DNA from 2 places in the Streptomyces sp. NPDC031049 genome. Region 2 is predicted to be linked to the other one. Evidence: riboswitches for the same ligand, from Rfam matches in the RefSeq annotation. Region 2 holds a riboswitch; the other holds the start of a gene.
The links. Region 2 has a riboswitch for thiamine pyrophosphate ahead of ACZ45Q_RS27850 (thiamine ABC transporter substrate-binding protein). Riboswitches for the same ligand answer to the same signal wherever they lie in the genome.
Positions count from the first base shown of each region.

Region 1 (14,220 bases), on a different contig from region 2:
TCCAGACGGTGGCGCTGATGTCGGTGCTGCACTGGGCGGTCGGCCTCCAGATGGCCCGGGCGGCCGGCACGGTCGGCTTCCTGTTCCTGGTCACGGCCTGCTTCACCGCCCTGGTGCAGTGGCTGAACGCCCGCTTCGGCGCGGCCGGCCGGATCCTGGTCCTGGCGCTGCTGATGCTCCAGCTGACCTCGGCGGGCGGCACGTACCCGGTGCAGACGTCCCCGGGCTTCTTCAACGCGCTGCACCCGTTCCTGCCGATGAGCTACGTCGTCGAGGCGCTGCGGCGGCTCATCACGGGCGGTGGCCTGGAACCGGTGTGGCACGCGTGCGTGGTGCTCGCCGCGTTCACGCTGGGCGCCCTGGCGCTGACCGCGCTGTCGGCCCGCCGCCGGCAGGTGTGGACGCTGGACCGGCTGCACCCGGAGCTGACCCTGTGAGCCGGTCCGTGCGATCTTCGGCGTCGGTTCCTGTGACAATCAGGGCCATGGAAAGCAGCAGCACCGCCCCGCCCGGCAGCCGCGGCCGGCGCGAGGCCACCCGGCAGAAGCTCTACGAGGCGGCCGTCACCCTCATCGCCGAACAGGGCTTCTCGGCCACCACCGTGGACGAGATCGCCGAACGCGCCGGGGTCGCCAAGGGCACGGTCTACTACAACTTCGCCAGCAAGTCCGTGCTCTTCGAGGAACTGCTGCGGCACGGCGTGGGGCTCCTCACCGCGTCCCTGAAGGAGGCGGCCGAGGACACGGCGCGCGCGGGCGGCAGCAAGGTCGACGCCCTGGACGCGATGGTCCGCGCGGGCCTGGTCTTCATCGACCGCTACCCGGCCTTCACCCAGCTGTACGTGGCCGAGCTGTGGCGCACCAACCGGGCCTGGCAGTCGACGCTGCTGGTGGTGCGGCAGGAGGCCGTCGCCGTGGTCGAGGGGGTGCTGCGCGAGGGTGTGGCGGCCGGGGAGTTCAGCGCGGAGATCGACATTCAGCTGACGGCCGCCGCGCTGGTCGGGATGGTGCTGGTGGCCGCCCTGGACTGGAAGTCCTTCCAGCCGGAGCGCTCCCTGGACGACGTGCACGCGGCCCTGTCCCGTCTCCTTCAGGGACGCGTGTCCGGCCGCCCCTGAGCGCCCCCCGGCACGACGGGAGGGAGCGGGAGGCGGGCGGCGACGAGAAGAAGCGCCGGTCCGCGATGGCCGCGTCCCCCGCGGGCCGTCACCGGACCGGCGCTCCCTCGTGCTCCCCCGTACGTCCCCCCGTTGGACCCCCGTTCTTCTCGGTCGTCCCCCGGGTCCCCCCGTGTCTCGCTCCCGCCGACCGCGGCCGGCGGAAGGAGCGGATCGCGGGCCGCCCCGTTCCGGCGCCCCGTGTCGCCGGTGTTGGAGCCGCGCCCCTTTCCGTGCCTCCACTCTCTCGTCGGCGCGGGCCCGGCCCCATCCGCGCCGGTACTCATCTCGGCGACTAGGTACGGATACTCAGACCTGCGCGTTCCGGCCCAGTGAGCGCAACGGCGCTGGTCACGGGCCCCTCGGGTCCGGTTGTCGGTGGCGGTCGATAAAGTCCCCGGCATGGCACGGATTGCGGTGATCGGCGCCGGCATGGGCGCGATGGCGGCGGCTGCGCGGCTGGCGGTCGCGGGCCACCGGGTGGTGGTGTACGAGCGCTCGGACACGTACGGCGGGGCGGTGCGCCGCGTCGAGCGCGACGGCTTCCGCTTCGACGCCGGCCCCGGTCTGCTGCCGCTGCCCGCGGTCTGGCGGGATCTCTTCGTCAAGACGGGCAAGGAGCCGCTGGAGCGGTGTGCCGAGTTGGTCCAGGTCGACCCGTCCTCGCGGCACGTGTTCGCGGACGGCACCGAGGTCGCGCTGCCGAACGCCTCGCGCGCGGGTGTCGTCGCCGCCCTGGGCGAGGCGCTGGGCCCCGACGCCGCTCGGCGCTGGGGCGACTTCCTGGTGCGGGCCCGCGAGGCCTGGGACCGGACGCGCAGACCGCTGCTGGAGGAGCCGCTGTGGCCCGACTGGCGGGTGCTCGGCGAGCGGGAGCCCTATCCGGCGGTCCCCCACAAGCGGCTGCTGCGCACCCGCCGGGCCGGCACGCTGGCCGAGGTCGGCGCCTGGGAGCTGCGCGACGACCGGCTCACCGCGCTGCTGGAGAGCCACGCCCTGGCCTGGGGGCTGGACCCGCGGCGCACTCCGGCGAGTGCCGCCGTGCTGCCGTACATGGAGCACGCCTTCGGCACCTGGTACGTGCGCGGCGGGCTGCGCGAGCTGGCCCGCGCGGTGTACGAGCGCTGTCTGGCCCGCCGGGTGGAGTTCCGCTTCGGGGCCGAGGTCACCGGGATCGTGGAGAAGGACGGCCGGGTGGCGGGGGTGGAGCTGGCCGACGGCGCGGTGGCCGAGGCCGGGTTCGTGGTCGCCGGTGTCGCGCCGGGCGTGCTGGACCGGCTCACCGGGGGCGCGGCGGTGCGCGGGCCGGACGAGGCCCCGCCGCGGCGCACGGCGGCGAGCAGGCTCACGGTGCTGCTGGCACTGCGCGGCGGCCGGCCGGCGGGCACGGCGCATCGCACGGTGGTGCACGCGCAGGACCGGGACGCGGAGCTGGAGACGCTGTTCGGCACCGCACCGGCCATGGCCGCGCGCCCGACGGTGACGGTGCTGCGGCCGGACGACCCGGGGCTGGTCCCGGACGACGGCCACGAGGCGGTCACGGTCACCGCGGCGGTGCCCGCGTCAGGCGCCCCGGGGGGCGTGCCGGACGTCGAGCGACACGTCGAGTCGCTGCTCACCGTGGCCGGGCGCGCCGTGCCCGGGCTGCGCGACCGTCTCCTGTGGCACGAGACGCTCACCCCGGCCGACGTCGCCGAGGCGACCGGGGCGGAGGGCGGGGCCGTGCCGGCTCCGGCGCTGGCCGCGGCCGGCGGCCGGCTGCTGCACGCGTCGAACGGCACGCGCGTCGAGGGCCTGTTCACCGTCGGCGGCTGGTCGCACCCCGGCGGCGGTCTGCCGCACGCGGGCATGTCGGGGGCGCTGGTGGCGGGGCTGATCGTGGAGGGTCCGCAGTTCCGCGGCTCCCAGTGACCGGCCCCGTCGGGGACTCCCGGTGACCCGGCCCCCGCACCCGGTCCGGCGGGTCAGAAGCGGTACTGCTCGTCGAAGCCCTGCCCCTGCGGCTGCTGCCCGTCGCCCTGGTAGGGGTAGGGCTGCTCCGGCGGCAGCTCCCCGCCGTAGGGCTCGTCGGTGCTGCGCTGCTGCGGGACCCACACCCCGCCGGGCGGCGTCTCGCCGTAACCGCCGGTGACGTACGGGTCCTGACCGTAGCCCTGCTGCTCGTAGCCCTGCCGGCCGGTGGTGCCGTAGCCGGTGTCGTACCCGGCGCCGCCGTAGGTGTGGGTGCCGATGTACGGGTCGGAGTAGGCGGCGTACTGCTGCTCGCCGCCGGTGTCGTAGTAGCCCTGCTGCCCGTAGCCGGAGTAGTCGTAGGCGTAGGAGGCGTCGGCGGTGTGGGCGGCGGCCGGGGCGTGCTGCTCCTGGCCGTAGCCGGTGTCGCTGTAGACGCCGTAGGAGCCGGTGTCGTCCGGCATGGGCTGCGGCTCGTAGACCGCGGTGGTCTCCGCCGCCGTGGGCTCGGCGGGGCGCGCCGGGGTGAAGACGTCGTCGCGGTCGTGGTCGTCGTAGCCGTAGGAGCCGGCGTCGCGGTCGCGTGCGGGGGAGGCGTCGCCGTACTCCGAACCGTACGCCGGGTCGGACGCCTCGAGGCCGGAGACCTCCAACGTCGGCTCCTGGCGGCCCCGTTCGGGCCGGGCGCGCCGGCTGCCGACGAGGCCGGCCGGGGCGTTGACCGCCCAGCCGGCCGCGAAGCCGCGGCGGAACGACAGGGTCACGTAGGTCTGTCCGACGGCGAAGGCGGCGGCGCCCAGCGCGATGACGACGACGGACGGGATCAGCACGCCGACCACCACGCCGAGGAAGCCGACGAAGGCGAGCAGCCGCCAGCGCAGGCGCGCCTTGTACTGCAGCAGCACCTCACCCAGCAGCCACAACGCGACGATGCCGAACGCGATGTAGAGGACCGTCCAGCCCATGTACGCCCCTCTCCCAGTGGCCGCTACGCAGTGTGTCGTATGTACGTGCGACCGGTCTAGGCCTGCGGGGGGTGGTGCAGACCCAGGTTCTCGTAGATTTCCAGGGTCGCCGTGGAGTTGTTGAGCGTGATGAAGTGCAGGCCGGGGACACCCTCGGCCAGCAGTCGCGCGCAGAACTCCGTGGCGAACTCGATCCCAAGGGAGCGTACAGCCGCCGGATCGTCCTTCGCTGTGAGGATCCGCTCTTTGAGGCTGTCCGGGAACGAGGCGTTACTGAGCTTTGGCAACCGTTCCAGCATCTTCACGCTGGTCACCGGCATGACCTCCGGGATCACCGGGGTGTCGCAGCCGGCCGCGGCGACCCGGTCGCGCAGGCGCAGGTAGGACTCGGGGTGGAAGAACATCTGCGTGATCGCGTAGTCGGCGCCGGCCCGGCACTTGTCGACGAAGTGCGACACGTCCGTGTCCCAGTCGCTGGAGCGCGGGTGCATCTCCGGGAAGGCGGCCACGCCCACGCAGAAGTCTCCCGACTCCTTGATGAGCCGGACCAGCTCCGCCGCGTAGGTCAGGCCCTGCGGGTGCGGGACCCACTCGCCCATCGGGTCGCCGGGCGGGTCGCCGCGCACGGCGAGCATGTTGCGGATTCCCGCGTCGGCGTACTGGCCGATGATGTTGCGCAGCTCGGCGACGGAGTGGTCGACGGCCGTGAGGTGGGCGACCGGGGTCAGCGTCGTGTCGGCGACGATCTGCTGGGTCTCCTTGACCGTGCCGGCGCGGGTGGAGCCGCCGGCGCCGTAGGTGACGGAGACGAAGTCCGGCGCCACCGCCTCGACCCTCCTCAGCGCGCTCCACAGGTTCTTCTCGCCCTTGGGCGTCTTCGGCGCGGAGAACTCGAACGAGTACGTCGTCTTGCCGGTGGCCAGGATGTCGCGAATCGTGCGTGCGCGATCGGTCCTGGTGGATGCGGTTCCGAGGGCCATACGGGCAGGTTAGCCAGGGGTCGTCGGTCCCCCAACCGGACGCAGGTATTTCGTCCGGATTGTCGATTTTCTGTCCATCCCTTGGACACGGCCGGCGGACCCCCGGCGGCTGGACGCTGCCGGCGGACCCCGGCGGCCGGCGCGGCTCAGACCTGGCGCAGCCGCTTGGCGAACTCGGCCGCCGCCGCTCCCGGGTCGTCCGCCTCGGTGATCGCCCGGACCACGACGGCCCGGCGGGCCCCGGCGTCCAGGACCTGGTCGAGGTTGCCCAGGTCGATGCCGCCGATGGCGAACCAGGGCCGGTCCGTGCCCAGCGCGGCCGTGTACCGCACCAGGTCAAGGCCGGGCGCGTGGCGGCCGGGCTTGGTGGGGGTCGGCCAGCACGGGCCGGTGCAGAAGTAGTCCACGCCGTCCTGCGCGGCTGCCGCGGCGGCCTCGGGCTCGGCGTGGGTCGAGCGGCCGATCAGGACGTCCTCGCCGAGGATGGCGCGCGCGGCGGGGACGGGCAGGTCGCCCTGGCCCAGGTGCAGCACGTCGGCGCGGGTGGCGTGGGCGACGTCCGCGCGGTCGTTGACGGCGAGGAGTTTGCCGTGCCGGGCGCACGCCTCGGCGAAGACCTCCAGGTGGGCCAGCTCCTCGGCCGCCTCCATGCCCTTGTCGCGCAGCTGCACGACGTCCACGCCGCCGGCCAGCACCGCGTCCAGGAACTCGGGCAGGTCGCCCTGGCGCTTGCGGGCGTCCGTGCACAGGTAGAGCCGGGCGTCGGCGAGCCGGGCGCGGGCGGTGACTGCGGTGTCGGCCATGCGTGGGTGTCCCCCGTTGTCGTGGCGGGCCGGGCGAGCCGGCCGGCGCCGGTGGCGGACCGGTGTGCCCCCGGTCGGTGTCGGTGGCGGTCCGGAGATCCGGCCGCCCTCGTCAGCGGATCGGAGGGTACCGGTCGGTGTCGGTGTCGGTGTCGGTGTCGGTGTCGGTGTCGGTGTCTCTGTCCGTGGCGTACGGGGCCACGGCTCACCGTGGCCGTGCCCGGCCGTGGCCGCGGTCGCCGTGGCCACGGTCGGCCGTGGCCCCGTACGCCGTCGGTGCGGCGGGTCAGACGGCGAGGGCCTGCGCCCGGCGCTTCACCTCCGTGCCGCGGTTCTCGCGCAGTGCCTGCGCGGGGGTGCCGGGCAGGGACGGGTCGGGCGTGAAGAGCCACTCGAGCATCTCCTCGACCGTGAAGCCGTCGTCCCGCAGCAGCGTCAGCGTTCCGGACAGGCCCTTGACGACCTTGTCTCCGTCGATGAAGTCCGCGGGGACGTGCAGCGCCCTGTTCTCCCCCCGGCGTACGGCGATGAGCTGGCCCTCCTTGACCAGCTGCCGCACGCGGGTCACCTCGACGCCGAGCATCTCGGCGATGTCGGGGAGGGTGAGCCAGGCGGGGACGAGAGCATCGGTCTTTGCGTCAATCTCGGTCACGTCTCAAGCCTGCCATCTGCCACTGACAGTCGGAAGCCGGACCCGTCCGGGTCGGGCGGACGGGTGAGGAGCCCGCCCGGGGCCGCCCCACGGACGACCCGCGCGCGCCAGGCCCCTACGCCGTCGCCGACTTCAGCGGCCTCGCCGGGTCCGCGAGCAGCCGCGGGTCCATCCGCGCACCGGACTCGATCAGCCGCCGGCCCTGCGCGAGGTCCCTGGGCCGGCCCACGGCCAGCAGGGCCACCAGGCGGCCCTCGCGCAGCCAGCAGACGGTCCAGGCCGGGCCGGACGGGTCGCCGCGCCACAGCGTGGTGTCGGCCGACGCGTGGTGGCCGGCGTACTGGACGAAGCGCCCGAACTGCTCGGACCAGAAGTACGGCACCGGATCGTAGAGCGCGGGCGCCCGGCCGGTGGCCGCGCCCAGGATGTTGGCGGCCACCGTCCGCGGCCCCTGGAGGGCGTTGTCCCAGTGGTGCACGAGCAGCCGCTCGCCGTAGCGGCCGGAGGGGAAGGAGGCGCAGTCGCCGACCGCGTAGACGTCGGGCACGGAGGTGCGCAGCCGGTCGTCGGCGAGGACCTCGCCGTGCGTGCCCCGCTCGACGGCGCTGCCGGCGAGCCAGGCGGTGGCGGGCCGGGCGCCGATGCCGACGACGACCGCGCCGGCCGGTACGCGCGTGCCGTCGTCGAGGACCACGGCGCCGGGCTCCACGCGCTCCACGCGCGCGTGGGTGCGCAGATCGACGCCGGCGTCGGCGTACCAGGCGGTCATCGGGGCGGCGACCTCGGCGGGCAGCGCGCCGGCGAGCGGCCGGTCGGCGGCCTCCACGACGGTCACGGCGCAGCCCGCCTCGCGCGCCGCGGTGGCGAACTCGGCGCCGATCCAGCCGGCGCCGACGACCACGATGTCGTGCTGCCGGACGAGCACCGGGCGCAGCCGCTCGGCGTCGTCCAGGGTGCGCAGCAGGTGCACGCCGGGCACGCCCTCGATGCCGGGCAGCCGGACCGGTTCGGCACCGGTCGCCAGCACGAGGACGTCGTACGGGACGGGGCCCGCGGAGGTGTCCAGGACGTGCGCTCCGGGGCGCAGGTCCCGTGCCTCGCAGCCGAGCCGCAGCTCGATGCCGAGCGCCTCGAAGTCGACGTCGAAGGCGGAGCCCTCGGCCGTGCCGAGCAGCACCGCCTTGGACAGCGGCGGCCGGTCGTACGGCTGGTGGGGTTCCGCGCCGATCAGCGTCACCGTGCCGGTGAACCCCTGTTCGCGCAGGGCCACCGCCGTCTGCACACCGGCCATGCCCGCGCCGACCACGACCACGTGGCCGGGCGGCGCGCCCTGTTCCCGTCCCCGTTCCCGCGTCTGCTCGCTCACCTGATCACCTTAGACACCTGACGGTTTGTCAGTCAGCGGCCGTGCGCCGTGACCTGCTCCACAACGCTGGTGCCGCGCCCCGGCCCCGACTCCCATTCCCAGCTCTCCTCCAGCCGCACCCTCCCGTCCGGCAGGTCGACGACGGTCGACACGCAGTGCCCGGACGCCGTGCTGCCGTCGGTCCTGAGCTGCACGTAGCGGAAGTCGAGCCGGTCGCCCTCCCGCGTGCCCACCAGATGGCCGCGTACGACGTCGCCGCCGGCGTACTCGGCCCAGACGACGCCGTCCTTCTCGTGGTAGGTGAAGCGGGTGCCGGTACCGACCTGGCCGGGTGCCTGGTCGGCGACGGGGGCGAGGACGAGACCGTCGAGCGGGCGTGCCACGGGCGGATGCTCCCTTACAGAGGCGGTGAACGAACCGTTAGGGTGGCCAACGTAAGGCACTCGCGGGAGCCCGGACGCACCGGGCTGAGAGGGAGGCTGGCGGCCTCCGACCGTACGAACCTGATCCGGGTCATGCCGGCGAAGGGAGGGGCTGGACGCCCATGTCGCCCACAGGTACGCCGCCCACGAGCAGCACGGGCACCTCGGACGTCCTCGTCGTCGGGGGCGGGATCATCGGCCTGGTCACGGCGTGGCGGGCCGCGCAGCGCGGGCTCACCACGGCCGTGGTGGACCCCGAACCGGGCGGCGGGGCCGCCCAGGTCGCGGCGGGGATGCTGGCCGCCGTCACGGAGCTGCACTACGGCGAGCAGACCCTGCTCGCGCTGAACCTCGCCTCGGCCCGCCGCTATCCGCAGTTCGCTGCCGAGCTGGCCGAGGCCTCCGGGCAGGCCCTCGGCTACCGCCGCTGCGGCACCCTGGCCGTCGCGCTGGACGCCGACGACCGCGCCCACCTGCGGGAACTGCACGCCTTCCAGGGGCAGTGCGGTCTGGAGTCGGAGTGGCTGTCGGGGCGTGACTGCCGGCGCCTGGAGCCGATGCTCGCGCCGGGCGTGCGCGGCGGGCTCCGGGTGGACGGCGACCATCAGATCGACCCCCGGCGCCTGGCCCACGCGCTGGTGACCGCCTGCGAGCGGGCGGGCGTGGTCCTCCACCGGGTGCGGGCCGAGCGGCTCACGGTCGCCGGGGACCGGGCCACCGGTGTCGTCACGGCCGACGGCACCCGGCTGGCGGCCGGGCGGACCGTGCTGGCCGCGGGCAGCCTCAGCGGGCGGCTGGCGGGGGTCCCGGACGACGTCCGCCCACCGGTGCGGCCCGTGAAGGGGCAGGTGGTGCGGCTGTCCATGCCGCAGCACCCGGCGCCGCTGCTGAGCCGGACGGTGCGCGCCGTGGTCCGCGGCAACCACGTCTACCTGGTGCCCCGCGAGAACGGCGAACTGGTGATCGGCGCGACCAGCGAGGAGATGGGCTGGGACACCACGGTCACCGCGGGGGGCGTGTACGAGCTGCTGCGCGACGCCCACGAGCTGGTGCCGGGACTCACCGAGCTGCCCTTCACGGAGGTCCGGGCGGGGCTGCGGCCCGGCTCCCCGGACAACGCGCCGATCCTCGGCCCGAGCGCCCTGGACGGCCTGCTGCTGGCCACCGGCCACTACCGCAACGGCGTGCTGCTGACGCCCGTCACCGGTGACGTCATGGCGCACGCCCTGACCACGGGCGACCTCCCGCAGGACGCCCGCCCCTTCTCGCCTCGGCGCTTCGACGCCGCCCCCGCCCTCACGGAGCAGTCCGCATGAACACCCAGGTCGCACAGACTCCGGTCACCGTCTCGCTCAACGGGCAGCCGCGTCAGGTGGCTCCCGGAACCACGCTCGACGCCCTGGTGGGGACCCTCACCGAGGCGCCGTCCGGTGTGGCCGCCGCCCTGAACGAAACCGTCGTCCCGCGCGCGCGGTGGTCGTCCACCGCGCTGGCCGAGGGCGACCGCGTCGAAGTCCTCACCGCCGTCCAAGGAGGCTGACCCATGGCCGACGATCCCTTCGTCCTCGGCGGTACGTCCTTCACGTCCCGCCTGATCATGGGCACGGGCGGGGCCCCCAGCCTCGACGTGCTGGAGCGGTCGCTGGTGGCCTCCGGTACGGAGCTGACCACGGTGGCCATGCGGCGGGTGGACCCGTCCGTGCACGGGTCCGTGCTGTCGGTGCTGGACAGGCTCGGCATCCGGGTGCTGCCGAACACCGCGGGCTGCTACACCGCCGGGGAGGCGGTGCTCACCGCCCGGCTCGCGCGGGAGGCGCTCGGCACCGACATGGTCAAGCTGGAGGTCATCGCCGACGAGCGGACGCTGTTGCCGGACCCGATCGAACTGCTGGAGGCCGCGGAGACGCTGGTCGACGACGGCTTCACGGTGCTGCCGTACACCAATGACGATCCTGTGCTGGCGCGGAAGCTGGAGGACGTCGGCTGCGCGGCGATCATGCCGCTGGGGTCGCCGATCGGGTCCGGGCTCGGGATCCGCAACCCCCACAACTTCCAGCTGATCGTGGAGCACGCGCGCGTGCCGGTGATCCTGGACGCGGGGGCCGGGACGGCGTCGGACGCGGCACTGGCCATGGAGCTGGGGTGTGCCGGGGTGATGCTGGCCTCGGCGGTCACCCGGGCTCAGGAGCCGGTGCTGATGGCCGCCGCCATGCGCAGTGCCGTGGAGGCGGGGCGGCTGGCCCGGCTGGCGGGGCGGATCCCCCGGCGGCACTTCGCGACGGCGTCGTCTCCCGGGGAGGGGCTGGCGGTGCTGGACCCCGAGCGCCCCGCGTTCTGATCCGGCGTCGCCCGGGTTTTCCCGTCGTGCGTGGGAAGCGTCACAGGTGCGCTTCAGTAGCGGGGGGTGAAGGCTTTCGGGCCGCCGGGTGTCCGTGGTGGCTCGTACACTCACCTGCGTGGACACGACCCTTCAGGACCCTCTGGTCGGGCAGGTGCTCGACGGCCGGTACCGCGTCGACGCGCGGATCGCGGTCGGCGGGATGGCCACGGTCTACCGGGCCGTGGACACCCGCCTGGACCGCGTGCTCGCGCTGAAGGTGATGCACCCGACGCTCGCGGCCGACGCGTCGTTCGTCGAGCGGTTCATCCGTGAGGCGAAGTCGGTGGCCCGGCTCGCGCACCCCAACGTCGTGCAGGTCTTCGACCAGGGCACCGACGGGGCGTACGTCTACCTGGCCATGGAGTACGTCTCCGGCTGCACCCTGCGCGACCTGCTGCGCGAGCGCGGGGCGCTCCAGCCCCGGGCCGCGCTGGACGTCCTGGAACCGGTCCTCGCCGCGCTCGGCGCGGCGCACCGCGCGGGGTTCGTCCACCGGGACATGAAACCGGAGAACGTCCTGATCGGCGACGACGGCCGGGTCAAGGTCGCCGATTTCGGCCTGGTCCGCGCCGTGGACACCGTCACCCACACCACCGGCTCGGTCCTCGGCACCGTCTCCTACCTCGCGCCGGAGCAGATCGAGCACGGCACCGCCGACCCGCGGGTCGACGTGTACGCGTGCGGCGTCGTGCTGTACGAGATGCTGACCGGCGGCAAGCCGCACGCCGGGGACTCCCCCGCCCAGGTGCTCTACCAGCACCTCCACGAGGACGTCCCGCCGCCCTCGGCCGCCGTGCCCGGCATGGCGTACGAACTGGACGAGCTGGTCGCCTCCGCGACCGCACGGAACGCCGAGATCCGCCCGCACGACGCGGTGGCGCTGCTCGCCCGGGTCCGCGAGGCGCGGGCCCGGCTCGGCGACGAGGAGCTCGACGCGGTGCCGCCGCAGGCGCTGACCGCCGAGCACGACAACGCCGAGGACCGCACGAGTGTGATCCCGCGCGCGCTGACCCTCCCCCGGCCGCTGCCGGTCGACGGGGACGGCCCCGACGGCGGAGGCGGTGGGGCCGGCACCGACGGGGTTCAGCGCACCAGCCGGTTCCGGTCCCCGCCGCCCCTGCCGCCCCGGCGCCGGACCGCCCTGCGCCGAGGGCCCATGGCGGTCGTCGTGGCCGTGCTGATGGTGCTCGGCGTCGGCGCGGGCGTCTGGTACATCAACTCCGGGCAGTTCACCAAGGTCCCGCCGCTGCTGGAGAAGACCGAGGCGCAGGCCAGGGACCGGCTGGAGGAGGCCGGGCTCGACGTCGGCCGGGTGCGGGAGGCCTACAGCGACACCGTGGAGCGGGGCACGGTGATCAGCACCGACCCGAAGGCGGGCGCCCGCATCCGCAGCCACGACTCGGTGTCGCTGACCATCTCCAAGGGCCCCGAGACCGTGCGGGTCCCCGACGTCGACGGCTACCGGCTGGAGGAGGCGCGGTCCCTGCTGAAGGAGCAGGGCCTGGAGCCCGGGATGGTCACGCGGGAGTTCAGCGAGGACGTGCGCCGGGGCATGGTGATCTCCACCGGCCCGGCCAAGGGCACCAAGGTGCGCGCCGGCTCGGCCGTCACGCTCACGGTCAGCAAGGGCAGCCCGGTCGACGTGCCGGACGTCACCGGCGACGACGCGGACGAGGCCAGGGCCGAGCTGGAGGAGGCCGGCCTCGAGGTGAAGACCGCGACCGAGCGGGTCCACTCCGAGCACGACGCGGGCCGCGTCGCCCGGCAGACACCCGGCAGCGGCAGCCGGGCCGCCGAGGGCGACACGGTGACGCTGACCCTCTCCAAGGGCCCCGAGATGATCGAGGTCCCGGACGTGGTCGGCGACAGCGTCGACGACGCCCGGCGGGAGCTGCAGGAGGCCGGGTTCCGGGTCGAGGAGGACCGCGGGCTGCTCGGGCTGTTCGGCGACACCGTCAAGGAGCAGTCCGTCGAGGGCGGCGACACGGCCCCGAAGGGCTCCACCGTCACGATCACCATCCGCTGACGCCACCACCCACCCCGGCCACGGCCCGCACGCCACCGGGCGACGTCCCGCGGACGCCGCCCGCCCTTCCCGGGCCCGGCCGCGCAGGGCCGGTCCGCCGACGGGGCCGGTACCCGCGGGGCCGGTCCCCGGGGTGCCGGTCCGCCGACGGGACGAGGGCGTCCGCATGGCACCCTGAACGGGTGAACACGCAACACTCCGGCGCCGTCCGCAACCCCGTCGGCGCCCACGTCCCCGTGGCCGGCGGCCTGCACTCCGTGGGGCTGTCCTACGCCCGTGACCTGGAGGCGGAGGCCGTGCAGGTCTTCGTCGCCAACCCGCGTGGCTGGGCCACCCCGGCGGGCAACCCACGGCAGGACGAGGCGTTCCGCGAGGCGTGCGCGGCCCGGTCGCTGCCCGCGTACGTCCACGCCCCGTACCTGATCAACTTCGGCTCGCACACCGAGGCGACCGTGGAGCGGTCGGTTCAGTCGCTGCGGCACTCGCTGCGGCGCGGCCGGGCCATCGGCGCGCTCGGCGTCGTGGTGCACACCGGCAGCGCGACCGGCGGCCGGGCGCGGGACGTGGCGCTGAAGCAGGTGCGCGAGCACCTGCTGCCGCTGCTGGAGGAACTGACCCACGACGACGACCCGTACCTGCTGCTGGAGTCGACCGCCGGGCAGGGCGCGTCGCTGTGCTCGCGCACCTGGGACTTCGGGCCGTACTTCGAGGCGCTGGACGCCCATCCGAAGCTGGGCGTGTGCCTGGACACCTGCCATGTCTTCGCCGCCGGGCACGACCTGGCCGGACCGCACGGCATGCACCGGACGCTGGACCTGCTCGTGGAGACGGTCGGTGAGGGCCGGCTGAAGCTGATCCACGCCAACGACTCCAAGGACGTGGCCGGGGCCCACAAGGACCGGCACGCCAACATCGGCGCCGGGCACATCGGCGAGGACCCGTTCCGGGAGCTGATGACGCACCCGGCGACCGAGGGCGTGCCGCTGGTCATCGAGACACCGGGCGGCAAGGAGGGGCACGCGGCGGACGTGGAGCGGCTGAAGAAGCTCCGGGACGGCTGAGACCGGGCTACAGCTCCGGGCCGTCGCCGGGCTCCTCCTGGTAGGAGTAGCGCTGCTCCCGCCACGGGTCGCCGATGTTGTGGTAGCCGCGCTCCTCCCAGAAGCCGCGGCGGTCGGCGGTCATGTACTCGACGCCGCGGACCCACTTGGGGCCCTTCCAGGCGTACAGGTGCGGCACGATCAGGCGCAGCGGGAAGCCGTGCTCGGCCGTGAGCAGTTCGCCGTCCTTGTGGGTGGCGAAGAGTGTGTGCTCGGCGGCGAAGTCGGACAGCCGGAGGTTGGAGCTGAATCCGTACTCGGCCCACACCATCACATGGGTGACCGCGGGAGCCGGCGGGGCGAGGCCGAGGACGGTGGTGGCGGGAATGCCGCCCCACTCCGAGCCGAGCATGCTGAACTTGGTGACGCAGTGCAGGTCGGCCACTACGGTGGTGTACGGCAGGGCCGTGAACTCCTCGT
Region 1 covers NZ_JBVIGC010000005.1:78,689-92,908, reverse strand. Annotated here, with positions in the region: gene ACZ45Q_RS10335 (YhgE/Pip family protein) at 1-437, shown strand, start outside; gene ACZ45Q_RS10330 (TetR/AcrR family transcriptional regulator) at 485-1,117, shown strand; gene ACZ45Q_RS10325 (phytoene desaturase family protein) at 1,559-3,067, shown strand; gene ACZ45Q_RS10320 (SCO2102 family sporulation regulator) at 3,121-4,071, opposite strand; gene metF (methylenetetrahydrofolate reductase [NAD(P)H]) at 4,128-5,051, opposite strand; gene thiE (thiamine phosphate synthase) at 5,198-5,854, opposite strand; gene ACZ45Q_RS10305 (Rv2175c family DNA-binding protein) at 6,141-6,506, opposite strand; gene ACZ45Q_RS10300 (NAD(P)/FAD-dependent oxidoreductase) at 6,622-7,872, opposite strand; gene ACZ45Q_RS10295 (avidin-fold protein) at 7,905-8,255, opposite strand; TPP riboswitch at 8,308-8,419, shown strand; gene thiO (glycine oxidase ThiO) at 8,417-9,610, shown strand; gene thiS (sulfur carrier protein ThiS) at 9,607-9,834, shown strand; gene ACZ45Q_RS10280 (thiazole synthase) at 9,838-10,632, shown strand; gene pknB (Stk1 family PASTA domain-containing Ser/Thr kinase) at 10,751-12,700, shown strand; gene ACZ45Q_RS10270 (deoxyribonuclease IV) at 12,883-13,761, shown strand; gene ACZ45Q_RS10265 (sulfite oxidase-like oxidoreductase) at 13,769-14,220, opposite strand, start outside.
Region 1: another riboswitch for thiamine pyrophosphate. It lies ahead of thiO (glycine oxidase ThiO); the one in region 2 lies ahead of ACZ45Q_RS27850 (thiamine ABC transporter substrate-binding protein).

Region 2 (14,220 bases):
AGCCAGCCGCACGGCGTCCCGCCGTGGCATCCGCGCCCTCGGCGTCGCCTCCGCCTCCCTCGCCCTGGCGGTCGGTGCCGCCGGCAACGCGTTCGCCTGCGACATCAGCGAGTTCTCCGCCGCCGCCGTGTGCGACGGCACCAAGGGTGTCATCACCGTCACCGACAAGGACCCCTCCGGCGTCCCCGCCACCGTGACCGTCTATCTCCAGAACAACGGCGCCGACGCGAAGAAGGTCGGCGAGCAGGTCGTCAAGGGCTCCAGCGAGGGCGTCACCATCACCTTCGCCGAGAACTGGAAGCCGAACGCCGAGTACCGCGTCCACGTCAAGGCCGAGGGTTACGTCGACGAGGACATCAAGCCGAACCTCGTCACCCCGGCGACCGCCTGCGACAAGGGCGACGAGCCGGCTCCGACGCCGTCGGAGCCCACCCCGTCGGCGAGCACCTCGTCCCCGGCCGAGGAGTCCGAGGCCCCCGCTCCGTCCCCGTCGGCCCCGGCGGCGTCGGAGAGCGAGAGCACCGCTCCCGCGGGCACCTCGAGCAACGCCCCGTCGCCGGCCGGTGAGTCCAACCTCGCCGAGACCGGTGCGGACTCCAGCACCGGCCTGATCGCCGGCATCGCGGCCGCCCTGGTCGCGGTCGGCGGCGGCGCGGTCTTCTTCGGCATGCGCCGCCGCGGGGCGAACGGCAACCGCTGACGCCTGGCGAACCGGCACACTCGTGGCCCGTCCCCGCCCGGGGGCGGGCCATCGCCGTCCCCGCCCCGCCACCCCCTCGGCCGCAGCCCTCGGCGCGCCGGTCCCCCGGCCCTCACCCGAAGGTCGCCCGCTCCAGCCAGAACTCCAGCAGCTTCCGGTCGCCGAGCACCTCCAGCCCGGGCGCGTCCACCGGCGTCCGGCGGTAGAAGGCGAGCAGGAGGGAGGTGAGCGGACCGCGCAGGGTGACGTCCGCCTTCTCGTGCCCCCGACGCCAGGTCACGCCGTCCTCGGCCGGTTCGATCAGCCACTCGGCGTTCAGCTCGGGCGGGGTGTCGGTGGCGTGCAGATGGAGGGACCGGCCGGGCAGCCGCAGCTCGTTCGCCGGGGTGTCGGGCAGGGCCTCCTGCGCGAACCGCACGATCCACAGCCACTCGTCGACCGCGTCGGCCGCCACCTCGGGCGCGACCGCGGCGAAGGGCCGCCCGGCGGCCAGTGACGCGTCCGCGTGGTGCACGACCAGTTCGTGTGCCATCCGGCGGGCCCAGAAGCCGGAGGTGTCGGCCCCGGACCACGTCCACACCCGCAGGTCCGGCCCTGCCTCGCGCAGCGCCGCGACGACCGACGCGCCGGACTCCGCCAGCCACGCCTCGAGCGCGGCGGCGTCACCCCGGCCCGCCGGCCCCTCGTTCCCCGGCACCCGGTCGATCGGGACGTCCTCCTGGGCCCGGGTGCGGACGATCAGCTCCACCCAGCGCAGGGCGCGCCCCACATGCCGTACCAGCTCCTCGAGAGTCCAGTCCGGGCACGTCGGCACGGTCGCGGACAGGTCGGCACCACAGGCCAGTACGGACCTGAACTGCTCCACCTGGTGGGCGACTTCGTCGCAGTAGCGGTCGTGTGCGAGGTGTGTCATGCCGCTCACCCTACGAGCGGGGTGATCAGTCGAGCACCACGATTTCCGCCACGTCGAACTCGACCCCGACCCGGTCCCCGACCTCGGGCGCGGCGCGCAGCGCGCACGCCGCCTCCAGCCGGGGCGCGTCCTCCGGCTGGAGGTGCACGGCGACATGGGTGCCCCGGAAGGTGCGGGCGGCGACCGTGCAGGGCAGGCCCGCGTCGGCGTCGACGAGCCGGATTCCGGCGGGCCGGACCAGCACCGTCCGAGTGCCCTGCGGGGAGTCCTCGGGCACCGGCAGCTTGCCCCAGGGGGTGTCCGCGGCCTGGCCGGCGACGGCCGCCTCCACCACGTTGTCGAAACCGAGGAAGCGGGCGACGAAGGCGTCGGCCGGTCGCTGCCAGACCTCCAGCGGCGTCCCGGACTGGGCGATCCGCCCGTCCCGCATCACCACGACCCGGTCGGCGAGCGCGAAGGCCTCGCCCTGGTCGTGCGTCACGGCCAGCACGGTGGTGCCCAGCCGGCCGAACAGCTCCCGCAGCTCCACGACCAGCCGTTCGCGCAGCGAGCGGTCGAGCTGGCCCAGCGGCTCGTCCAGCATCAGCAGCCGGGGGCGGGGCGCGAGGGCCCGGGCCAGCGCCACCCGTTGCTGCTCCCCGCCGGACAGCCCGGCGACGGCCCGGCGGGCGGCGTCCGGCAGCCCGACCAGCTCCAGCAGCTCCTCCACCCGCTGCCGCTGCTCGGCACGGGAGGCGCCGTGCATCCGGGGGCCGAAGGCGACGTTCCCGGCGACGTCGCGCTGCGGGAAGAGCTGGTGGTCCTGGAACATCAGCCCGACCTCGCGCCGGTGCGCGGGCACGCCCGTCCGGTCCGCCCCGTCGAGCAGCACCCGTCCGGCGTCCAGCGGCTGGAGCCCGGCCACCGCCCGCAGCAGCGTCGACTTGCCGCTGCCGCTGGGCCCGAGCACGCACACCACCTGGTGTTCGCCGACCTCCAGGTCGACGGCGTCCAGCACCGCGCGCCCGCCGAAGCGGACGGTGGCGCCCTCGACGCTGAGCAGACTCGGCCGCATGTCTAGAACTCCCCGCTCCGGTCGGTCCGCAGCCGCTCCAGGACGAGCAGCGCCACGGCGCACACCAGCATCAGAATCGTCGAGAGGGCCATCGCCTGGCCGTAGTTCAGATCCCCCGGCCGGCCCAGCAGCCGGGCCACGGCGACCGGCAGCGTCGGGTTGTCGGGCCGTGCGATGAACACGGTCGCCCCGAACTCCCCGAGCGAGACGGCGAAGGCGAAGCCGGCCGCGATCAGCAGCGCCCGCCGCACCAGCGGCAGATCGACCTCCCGCCACACCCGCCAGGGCGAGGCACCGAGCACGGCCGCCGCCTCCCGCAGCCGTACGTCCACCGCCCGCAGCACGGGCAGCATCGTCCGTACGACGAAGGGGACGCCGACCAGCGCCTGCGCCAGCGGCACCAGGATCCAGGAGGACCTCAGGTCCAGCGGCGGCTCGTCCAGGGCGATCAGGAACCCGAAGCCGACGGTCACCGCCGACACTCCGAGCGGCAGCATCAGCAGCGCGTCGAAGCCGCGCACCAGGCGGCCGGCGTCCCGGCGGGCCAGCGCCGCGGCGGCGAGCGAGCCGACGGCCACGGCGATGGCGGTGGCGACGACGGCGTACTGGAGCGAGTTGCCGACCGCCTCGATCGGCGGGACGAGGAAGGCGCCGCCGTCCTCCCGGGTCAGCGCCCGGTAGTAGCCGAGGCCGGGCGCGCCCAGGGACCGCTCTACCAGCACCGCGAGCGGCAGCAGGAGCAGCAGGGCGACGGTGGCCAGGACCCCGGCCAGCAGCGCCCACTGCCCGGCCCCGCGCGGCCGGCGTGCGGTGCCGGCCGCGTCCACCAGTTTCAGGGCGCTCTCCCGCCGCCGTACGGTCCAGGCGTGCACGGCGAGGATCGCGGCGACCGCGGCGAACTGGACCAGGGTGAGCACGGCGGCCGTGGACAGGTCGAACACCTGGGAGGTCTGCCGGTAGATCTCCACCTCCAGGGTGGCGAAGGTGGGCCCGCCGAGGATCTGGACGATGCCGAAGGAGGTGAAGGTGAACAGGAACACCATCAGCGCGGCGGCGGCCACGGCGGGCGACAGCGCCGGCAGGGTGACCTGCCGCCAGGCCCGCAGCGGGGAGGCGCCCAGCATCCGGGCGGCCTCCTCCTGCCGGGGGTCGAGCTGCGACCACAGGCCGCCGACGGTGCGGACGACGACGGCGTAGTTGAAGAAGACGTGGGCGAGCAGGATCGCCCACACGGTGGTGTCCAGCCGCACGCCCCACAGGTCGTCGAGGAGCCCGCCGCGCCCGACCAGCGCCAGGAACGCCGTGCCGACGACGACCGTCGGCAGCACGAACGGCACGGTGACCACGGCCCGCAGCACCTGCTTGCCGGGGAAGTCGAGGCGGGCGAAGACGTAGGCGCCGGGCAGGGCGATCAGCAGGGTGAGCGCGGTGGAGGCCAGGGCCTGCCAGGTGGTGAACCACAGCACGTCCCGGATGCCGGGCTCGGTCAGCACCTCGCCGATCCGGCCGGGGTGCCAGGTGCCGTCGGCCCTGAGGCCGCGCGCGACGATCGCGGCGACCGGGTAGGCGAAGAACACCCCGAAGAACGCGACGGGCCCGGCCATGAGGGCGAGCCGCGCCGCGTTCCCCGTGCGGCGGGCGGCTACTTCAGTACGAGCGACGTCCACGTCTTGACCCACTCGTCACGGTGGTCGGCGATCTTCGCCGGGTCCATGGTCCGGGGGCTGTCGACGGCCGGCGCGAACTCGGTGAACTCGGCGGGCAGCTTCGCGTCCTTCACCACCGGGTGGACGAACATGTTCAGCGGCAGGTCCTCCTGGAACTTCCGGCTGATGAGGAAGTCGATGAGCGCCTTGCCGCCGTCGGGGTTCTTCGCGTTGCTCAGCAGTCCGGCGAACTCGGTCTGCCGGAAGCAGGTACCGGTCGCGACGCCCGTGGGCGCGGTCTCCGGCTTGGGGTCGGCGTAGATCACCTCGACGGGCGGGGAGGAGGCGTAGGAGACGACGAGCGGCCGGTCGCCGCCGGCCTGCTTGCCGCCGGCCGAGCCGGAGAACTCCTCGTTGTAGGCCTGCTCCCAGCCGTCGACGACCTTCACGCCGTTCGCCTCGAGCTTCTTCCAGTAGCCCTGCCAACCGTCGTCCCCGTACTCGGCCACCGTCCCGAGCAGGAAGCCGAGCCCCGGCGAGGAGGTGGCGGCGTTCTCGGTGACGAGGAGGTTCTTGTACTCCGGCCGGGTCAGGTCGTCCAGGGAGTCGGGCGGGGCCAGCTCGTGCTCGCTGAAGTACGCCTTGTCGTAGTTGACGCAGATGTCGCCGTAGTCGACGGGCGTGACCCGGTGCTTGTCGTCGATCTTGAAGGACGCGTCGATCCGGTCGAGGCCCTTGGCTTCGTACGGCTGGAACAGGCCGTTGTCCAGCGCCCGCGACAGCAGGGTGTTGTCGACGCCGAAGAAGACGTCGCCCTGCGGGTTGTCCTTGGTCAGGATCGCCTTGTTGACGGCCTGCCCGGCGTCGCCGTCCTCCAGGACCCTGACCTTGTAGCCGGAGGTCTTCTCGAAGTCGGCGATGACGTCCTTCGACGCGGCCCACGAGTCGTGGCTGACGAGGGTCACGGTTCTGGGGTCGCCGGACCCCTTGCCGCCGTCCTCGGACGACCCGCACGCGGCGAGGCCGCCGGCCATGCCGAGCGCGGCGACGGCCGCGGCGACGCGCCTGGTGGTGTTGCTCACTGATTCCTCCTGGGTGACCAGGAGAAGACGCGGCCCTGCCCGGAAGCCTCCGACGGCTCCCGGGCAGGGCGCAACAGCTCGAGTGGTGACCGATCTCCCTACCCAGAATGACCTGGGCCAGGTTCGGAGGGTCTGCGGCCGGTGCCGCACTCTCAGCGCTGTGGCGCTCCCCTGTCGGAATTGCGTGGTTGATGACGATGTCAACGCTGTGAAGTTGTGGAGAGGCCCGATGACAGGGCCGCTCTTACGACGGTCAGGTTACCGCTCGCTCGCGGCGAGCTGACCGCACGCCCCGTCGATCTCCTGTCCCCGGGTGTCCCGGATCGTCACCGGCACACCATGGGCGGCGATGGCCTCGACGAACGCCTTCTCGTCCTCGGGGCGCGAGGCGGTCCACTTGGAGCCGGGCGTGGGGTTGAGCGGGATCAGGTTGACGTGCACCGGCCTGCCCTTGAGCAGCCGCCCGAGGCGGTCACCCCGCCAGGCCTGGTCGTTGATGTCCCGGATCAGCGCGTACTCGATGGACAGCCGGCGCCCGGACCTGGCGCTGTACTCGAAACCGGCGTCGAGCACCTCCCGGACCTTCCACCGGGTGTTCACGGGCACCAGGGTGTCGCGCAGTTCGTCGTCGGGCGCGTGCAGCGAGATGGCCAGGCGGCACTTGAAGCCCTCGTCGGCGAACCGGTGGATGGCCGGCACCAGGCCGACCGTCGACACGGTGATGCCGCGCTGGGACAGCCCGACGCCGTCGGGCTCGGGGTCGGTGAGCCGGCGGATGGCGCCCACGACGCGGTTGTAGTTGGCGAGGGGCTCGCCCATGCCCATGAACACGATGTTGCTCAGCCGCGCCGGACCGCCTGGGACCTCGCCGTCCCTGAGCGCCCGCATCCCGTCCACGATCTGGTGCACGATCTCGGCGGTGGACAGATTGCGGTCCAGGCCCGCCTGCCCGGTGGCGCAGAACGGGCAGTTCATCCCGCAGCCGGCCTGCGAGCTGATGCACATGGTCACCCGGTCCGGGTAGCGCATCAGCACGGACTCGACGAGCGTGCCGTCGAACAGCTTCCACAGCGTCTTGCGGGTGGTGCCCTGGTCGGTCGACAGATGCCGGACGACCGTCATCAGCTCCGGCAGCAGCGCCTCCTTCAGCCGGGCCCGGGAACCGGCCGGAATGTCCGTCCACTGCTCCGGGTCGTGCGCGTACCGCGCGAAGTAGTGCTGCGAGAGCTGCTTGGCACGAAACGGCTTCTCCCCGACAGCAGCGACCGCCTCCTTGCGCTCGGCGGGCGAGAGGTCGGCGAGATGCCGCGGCGGCTTCTTGGCTCCGCGCGGGGCGACGAAAGTGAGTTCTCCGGGCTTAGGCATGGCTGTACCAGTGTCGCAGATCGACTCGGGGAGCCCAGGCCAGAGCGGGGTGGGGGTGGTCACCTGTGGGTGCCGACTGTCAGCGTTGGTCGGCTTCGGACGGCCCAGGGACGGCCCAGGGAACTCAAGTATCCGAATTGCTATCACTAGCCCAGACCCCCTTTCTCCAGAATCCGTCAGCGTCTTCTTGGGTTCGCGGTAGGCCAAACTTTTCGGCTACCTTTTCATCGAAGGTTTGGACCACTCGCTTCGCACCAACTGCTACGTTGATGTAATCTCTGAGCGTGAATTCGTAGCGCTTACCTTTTTCCGCATCCCGGACAATGCGCACGAACCGATCATCCGCAATTCCACGCCGGTGAACAACTAGATTTCTAATTGCCACACCTCGTCGAAGAGTGCGCCAGTCAGAGTCGTTGTCGTGCAGCGCTAGACCAAGGCGCTTTTCGATATAGACGGCAATTTCTTCCAACCCCTTGAAGGACAGTTGACTGACGCGCCGCTCCGCCGCCCACGCGGCGAACTCTTCGATGGAATCGTGAGCAAGGACCTCCTCGTATGTCACCTGTTCTTGGCTCTTGAGGAGGTGCGGCCTGCGGGACAGGACTTCAGTCAGTATCTCGGAAACGTATGACAGGAAGTTTTCGATACACCGCGTCATGCCGTATTCAGCGATGATAGGGAGGTTCTTATTTAGTGTTGCCTTATAGAAGTCCCGCCGCCTGAACCAATGCGGGAATAGCGCCTCTGGGCCGTCTGGCGCAATCTCGGAAAACGCTACACCGAGACGCTCCAGAAGGGATTCATAGTCACCGAACACCAAGTTTGCAGAGGTCATGTATTGGATCTGCGCGAAGTGGTACCGGTAGTAATTCCATGCGGCTGCGGTCGCGTGATCCGGAATCGCAGCCAGCTCGTCCGTCTCCCCCTCCACGCGCCCTCCCCTGTTTCGCGGAATCGACCTGACGGCGAATTGTTGCAGATGGGCTAGCCTCGGCGCAGTGGTTTTCCGGAGAGGTCGGCGGAGCGGCTTTGGGCTGGAGCTGCTTTGGGGCGAGTGATCATGGCCCCGTAAGCTTCCGGCGCGTCGGGCAGTCTGTGGACCTGCCCGCTAAAGCACGACGTTGGGGCCATGATCTTCGAGGCTCGCCCCAAAGTGGCTGCCTAAAGCCGTGGAGCCGACCGCCCCAGCCACAGAGGGTGTCTCCCACTTCATGCCCGCAGCCGCCGAGCGCGCCGCCGGGCGCGGCCAGCCGGGGCGCAGACAGGAGGCAGGCCGCGCCGCAGAGGCGGCGCGCGCCCGCGCCGTGCGCGGGCCTTGATGAAGTAGGGAAAGTCTTACCGCGCTCTGATCACAGGGCGAACGGCCGGTACGCCAAGGCTCGGTCCACGATCTTCTCGGCTGTGGGCTCAGGGTCTGAAGCCCAGAAGATGTAGTCGCTGATGTGCGGACAGCCAGTGCCGCGCTCAAGGGCCGTGATCATCACGTCACACTCAGCGTCGTCCGCGTAGGAACCATCCATGAGCCGCTGCACCAGGCCGACGGCTTCATCGCGATTCATGCCGCGCGGTCGCCTGGCTTCTGACCGTGTTCCAGGTACACCAGAGCCGCTTCGTTCCGGGCCTCTGTCGCTGCGAGGATGCGTCGGGCCAGCCGCGGAATGGTGCGCTCGGTGATCTGCTCCGGAGTGAGGAACGCGAAGCTCTTCAGCTCGTCGGCCTGAAGCTCGACGCCGGCCAACTGCTCGCGGTCGAGCTGGCCGCCGTCGAAGAGGTACAGCACCTTGTCCCCCTCGGCCTCGTTCGGGGCCCAGTCGACTGCGAGGAGTCGCCCGATGCGCGGGGTAATCCCCAGCTCCTCTCGGACCTCGCGGACGGCAGCGTGCAGAGGAGATTCACCGGTTTCGACGTAGCCTCCAGGGATGTCCCAGTAGTCCTTGTACGTGGGCTCCACCATGAGGACTCGACCCGCGTCGTCAAAGAAAAGCGCACCCGCTGCCATACGCGGATGCGCCATCTTCGCTTCGTGTGCGTTGGCTGCCATGCAGCTGAGGGTACCCAGCTCAGACCACATGCAGCCTGTCGGCCAGGTCCGCCAGACTCCGGCTCGGCCGGCCGCGTTGCCCTCGCACCCACGTCAGCACCAGCTCCCGGGCCAGGTAGTGACTCCGCACCTGCTCAGGTGCCCAGCTCTCCGCCTCGAGGACTTTCGCGAGCGCGTCATCCATCCGGTTGTGCGCGCTGAGCGCACGAGCCACTTCGAGGTTGTGCCGCGTACGTCGCTCCGTCGGCAGCCCGGCCGTGTCGATCTGTGGCCCGAGATCCACCGCGATCTGCATGTCTCCCAGCTCGGCTGCCGTGGCCACCCGGTGGATGGCGACGTTCGTCGGTCCGAACGCGGTCCAGACGTGGTTGGCGTCGGCTCCGAGTCGTCGGGCTGCCTGGGCCGCTTCCTCGAGGAAGTCTCCCGTTGTCGCTCGGTCATCCGCGCGAGCCGACGCCATGGAGCCTGCCAGGTACAGGGTCCCGTAGACAGAGAGGAACTCGGGCGTCGGGTCGTTGAGCCCTGGCCGCAGATACTGCCCGGCATCCCCGACGAGCTGCACGGCTGCGTCGAAGCGGCCGTTCGAAAGAAGGCAGTGAGCCACAGAGCGGAACAGAGATCCGGTGATCACCGCGTTCCCTGACTGCTGTGCTGCGGCCAGCCCACGGTCGGCAGCGATCCAGGCCAGATCGGTTTCGCCGAGCTTGGTCAGCACCATCGCGGCACCTTGATACGTCATCGCCATCAGCTCGTACGCCCGCTCTCGCTCTCGCCCCTGGTACGCCTGCACCGCGATGAGGGCGTCGGCCAACAGGAGCGGCAGTCGGCGAGTCGCGAGCCCGTAACGCGAGTCCTGGTAGGCGTCCCAGACTTCGGCGACGCTGCTGCGTAGCTCGTCGAGCGACGTCGGCTCACCCTCGGTCGTAACACCCAAGAGTGGCGTCAGCTGACGGTAGTTCATGAGGGCGGTACGAAGCGCCGGCACCGTGCGGGTGCCGCTGTCCGCTGTCCACTCCAGGAGAGTCGGTTCGGCCAGCAAGTCGCCGAGCGTTACGTCCAAGGCGTCGGCCAGTGCCTTGATGACCGAGAGCCTGTCCAGCTCGATCCGGTTGTTCTCCGCCTTGCTCAGCCAGTCCACCGTGCGGCCGACCAGCCCGGCCAGGACCTCTTGGGAGATACCTCGCCTGCGGCGGTACCAAGCGACTCGCTCACCGATCGTCAGGCTCGTCGTCATTCCTCGCATGGCTAGAGCGTCTTCCCATCTCCCTATGGGACCCCGGAGGAATTTTCCGGGGTAGTGCGGCGCCTCGCTCCTAGCGTTGTTGCTACCCCCAGGAGCTACCAGGACGAGCACGCGACGGAGGAGCCACGATGCCGCTGACCCCGGCCGAAGTGGTTGAGCTGTGCCAAGAGTTGAGGGACCTCTCAGAGGAGGTGGAGGGCATTGGGCGCCGTGCAGACGAGTTGGTCAGCCGTCTTGCGGCTGCTTCCGGACCAGCTGCTCAAGCTGATCCATCCGCTCCGCAAGCCGACGCACCTCGCGCCGTACGTCCGACAGGTACCCGGCGATCTCCTCGAACTCCGGGCTGTGTTTCGTCCGGCGGGGCTCCTCGGGAAGGGTGACGAAGCTGCCCTTGCCCTGGTGAGAGATCGCGTAGCCGTCCTCACGCAACCGTGAGATGGCCTGACGTGCCACGGTTCGCGAGACGTCGTGCGTGTTCATCAGCTCCGTCTCGGACGGCAGCTTCTTGCCCGGCTCAAGCTCTCCCTGCCGGATGCGCCTCTTGAAGTCGTCGGCGATCTCCAGGTACTTCGCTCGCCCAGTGAACTCGGCCATAGCCCCTCTCCGTGCTTGTCGCACTAAGTGCAGCACACCGGACCGACAACCGTCGAGAAGTACTTGACGTACTAAGTGCGTTAGGTGCAGGCTCATAGCAAGCCGACGTACTAAGTGCGTCAAGTTCTACGACGTCTAGGAGCGCTCTCATGCGTCAGATCCCCGTCGACACCTCCGCCGCGACCGTGATGGTCGCCAAGTCTCCGGAGCCGAAGGTGAAGGACCGCCGGACCGGTGAGCTGGCCGTCGACGCCGAGACCGGTGCGAAGCTCATGACCGTGAACGTGATGTTCGCGGCCAACGACGAGGTCGAGATCCTGTCCGTGACCGTCCCGGAGACCGGTATCTCCGGTGAGCTGGCCATGGGTACCCCGGTTGCGCTGACGGGGCTGGTCGCCCGGCCGTGGGAGAACGAGTTCAACGGCCAGAAGCGGCACGGCATCGCGTTCCGGGCGGTCGCGGTCACGTCGCTGGCCGCTGCGGGCTCGAAGGCTGCCTGATCATGACGTGGTTCATGGTCGCTGTGGTTGTGGTCGTCGCTGCTGCGGGTCTCCTGCGGTGGCGGCGCCCCGCCTGGTACTGGCTCACCTTCGGGGCCCTGGTCGCGACGGTGCGGGTCCTGGTCTGCTACGCCTCGGTCATGGAAGCGTGCGGGCTGACGGTCCCGCCCTCACGCTGGCGGTTGGCTCTGGCCCGGATGGCGAATCGGCCGGCGCCTGAGTCCCGGCCCCCGCGCATCTTGCGGTTACGGCCCACTCGTACCGGCCTGGTCCTGCGCCTCAAGCTCCAGCCGGGCCAGGACGCCTTCGACGTGGCCGCCGCCACCGACCGGCTCCGCCACTCCTTCGGCGTCTACGGCGTCACCTCCCGCGAGCTGCGCTCGGGTGTGGTCGAGGTGCGGATGACCGGCTACGACGTCCTCAAGCGCGTGCAGATGCCCGCTCCGGCCGCGCCCCGGCCGATGCGCATCCCTGTGGCGCTGCGGGAGGACGGGGCGGTGCACTACCGCGACTACCGTGCCGTCCCGCACGGCCTGATCCTGGGAGCTACGGAGTCCGGCAAGTCCGTCTACCAGCGCAACCTCGTCGCCGGGCTCGCCCCGCACCATGTCGCCCTGGTCGGCATCGACTGCAAGCAAGGCGTCGAACTCTTCCCGCTGGCCCGCCGGTTCTCCGCGCTCGCCGACAACCCCGACACCGCCCTCGATCTCCTCGAAGCGCTCGTCGGACACATGGAGGACGTCTACCAGCTCATCCGGGCCGAGCAGCGCATCAGCGTCGCCGTGCCGGATGCGGAGATCGCCGCCGACATCTGGGACCTGCCCGAGGATCTGCGGCCGGTGCCGGTCGTGGTCCTGGTCGACGAGGTCGCCGAACTCGCCCTCTTCGCGAGCAAGGAGGAGGAGAAGCGCCGCGACCGCATCATCACCGCCCTGGTCCGCCTCGCCCAGCTCGGCCGCGCCGCCGGCATCTACCTCGAAATCTGCGGGCAGCGCTTCGGTTCCGAACTCGGCAAGGGCATCACCATGCTCCGCGCCCAGCTCACCGGCCGCACCGCCCACCGCGTCAACGATGAAACGTCCGCGAACATGGCCTTCGGCGACGTGTCACCCGACGCCGTCCTGGCCGCCATCCAGATCCCCACCGACACCCCCGGCGTCGCCATCACGGGCGACTCGACCGGCGGCTGGGCCCGCATCCGCGCCCCGCATACCACGCTTCGGGAGGCCGTGAACATCTGCAACAAGCACGCGGACCGCACCCCCGACGTGCCCGCCCTGGCCGCCTTCCGGCCCGCCCCCGCCCCGCTGCCCAAGGCCCGGGTGCCGCTGTCCAAGACAGCCCCCGCCACCGCCTGACCTCCCCGCATTCACGGCCGGCGCGACCGCCCTTCGCGCCAGGTCCCTATCCCTCCCATGCCTGAAGACAGGAAGGAGCCGTGATGGCCCGCCCCGCTCTTCGCATCGACGCCGTGCTCGTCCAGGCCGTCATCGCCGGGGCACTGTCCTTCGCCCACCTCCACGACCTGGCCGCCGCTGCCGGACAGGACGGCTGGAAAGCCTGGGCCTACCCGGTCAGCGTCGACCTGCTCCTGGTCGCCGCCTGGCGGCGGCTGCGCACCGACGGACCGTCCCGGCTGGCCTGGTCCTGGTTCGTCATTGCCCTGGTCGCCTCGCTCGGCGCCAACGTCGCCACCGCCGGACTCCTCGACCTGAACGACGTCCCGGCCTGGCTCCGCATCCTCGTCGCCGCCTGGCCCGCCCTGGCCTTCATGGGCGGCACCCTCCTCGCCCACACCGCCACCCACGAGCCGGAAGCGCCGGCACCCAACCAACCGGCGCCCGAACCGCCGACCTTCACGGTCGACCAGGAGCACGCCCCCGCCCGCGTGGACGACGCCGAGGAGCCCCCGGAACTCCCCGCACCTGAACCCGAGCAGGTCCCGGCTCCGCCCGCGGCTCCCGCTCCGCCGGTCCCGGCCGCGTTGGTCGACCACGCCCGCAAGGTCGCCGCCGACCACGAACACCGCACCGGCCACCCCATCGACACCGACACACTCCGCACCCGCCTCGGCGTCCCGGCCCAGCTCGCCGACGCCATCGCCGCCCAGCTCGCCTGACCCGAAAGGAGGCCGCCTCATGCCTGCCCGCGACCACTTCCACTCCGTGATGCGGATCGGCCCGGTGCAGATCGGCACTCACCGCGATCGCCACGGCCGCACCAAACACGCCGCCGTGTGCACCAACGACCGCTGCGGCTGGTCCGCCGACTACACCGCCCAGTCCGCCGCCCAGCTCGCCGCCCGCACTCACCGCTGCAAGGTCAGCTAGGAGGCCACCCGTGGACGTCCCGCTCTGGTTCGCCCTGCTCTGCGTCGGAGTCCTCGGCGTCAAGCTCATCCGCCCGCCCTGGTGGCTCATCGCCGTACTTCTCCTCGGCGGCTACCTCCTCGCCGACAGCCTCCTGGCCCCGGTCATCGACACCGCCGTCAAGTAAGGAGATCCGCCCATGTTCCGGCCCAAGCACCCGACCATGCCCCAACCCACCGGCACGGTCACCCCGCCCGCCGTCGTCGAGCCGACGACCATCACGCCCGGCACCCCGGCCCCGCCGCCGGCCTCCACCGCCCCGGCTCCGCCCCGCCCGGTCGTACAGCTCACCCCGGGCACCGCGCTCGCCCTCGTCGGCGGCGGCACCGCCGTCGTCCTGGTCATCGGCGCCGTCCTGGTTTCCATGCTCCTCGCGGTCGCCGTCACCGCCGCCTCGCTGGCCATCTGCGCCCTGGTCATCCGCTCGCTCGTCAGCGCCCAGCACCGCCGCTGAACGGATCACCGGGGCGACGCACAAGCCGCCAAGCACGCCGCGCCCCCGGGCTGACCGTCCCGCCAAACCAACCGTCATCGCCAAAGGGAGAACACCGTGGACCCGCAGACAGCCGCGACCCTCCTGCCGTTACTCGGCTGGGCCCTGCACGGCAGCGTCCTCACCCGCCGCCTCGCCTCCGCCCGCCGCGACCCGCTCACCGGACTGCACACCCGCGCCGGTTGGACCGCCCGCGCCGAACACTGCATCCGCCGTC
Region 2 covers NZ_JBVIGC010000019.1:86,933-101,152, reverse strand. Annotated here, with positions in the region: gene ACZ45Q_RS27870 (LAETG motif-containing sortase-dependent surface protein) at 1-700, shown strand, start outside; gene ACZ45Q_RS27865 (maleylpyruvate isomerase family mycothiol-dependent enzyme) at 813-1,613, opposite strand; gene ACZ45Q_RS27860 (ABC transporter ATP-binding protein) at 1,639-2,667, opposite strand; gene ACZ45Q_RS27855 (ABC transporter permease) at 2,670-4,271, opposite strand; gene ACZ45Q_RS27850 (thiamine ABC transporter substrate-binding protein) at 4,310-5,347, opposite strand; TPP riboswitch at 5,473-5,578, opposite strand; gene rlmN (dual-specificity RNA methyltransferase RlmN) at 5,654-6,760, opposite strand; gene ACZ45Q_RS27840 (hypothetical protein) at 6,885-7,694, opposite strand; gene ACZ45Q_RS27835 (e9imm peptide) at 8,113-8,322, opposite strand; gene ACZ45Q_RS27830 (NUDIX domain-containing protein) at 8,319-8,804, opposite strand; gene ACZ45Q_RS27825 (helix-turn-helix domain-containing protein) at 8,824-10,038, opposite strand; gene ACZ45Q_RS27820 (GntR family transcriptional regulator) at 10,273-10,641, opposite strand; gene ACZ45Q_RS27815 (SCO3933 family regulatory protein) at 10,791-11,141, shown strand; gene ACZ45Q_RS27810 (FtsK/SpoIIIE domain-containing protein) at 11,156-12,499, shown strand; gene ACZ45Q_RS27805 (DUF2637 domain-containing protein) at 12,583-13,260, shown strand; gene ACZ45Q_RS27800 (mobile element transfer protein) at 13,280-13,471, shown strand; gene ACZ45Q_RS27795 (hypothetical protein) at 13,482-13,637, shown strand; gene ACZ45Q_RS27790 (SpdD-like protein) at 13,650-13,964, shown strand; gene ACZ45Q_RS27785 (GGDEF domain-containing protein) at 14,061-14,220, shown strand, end outside.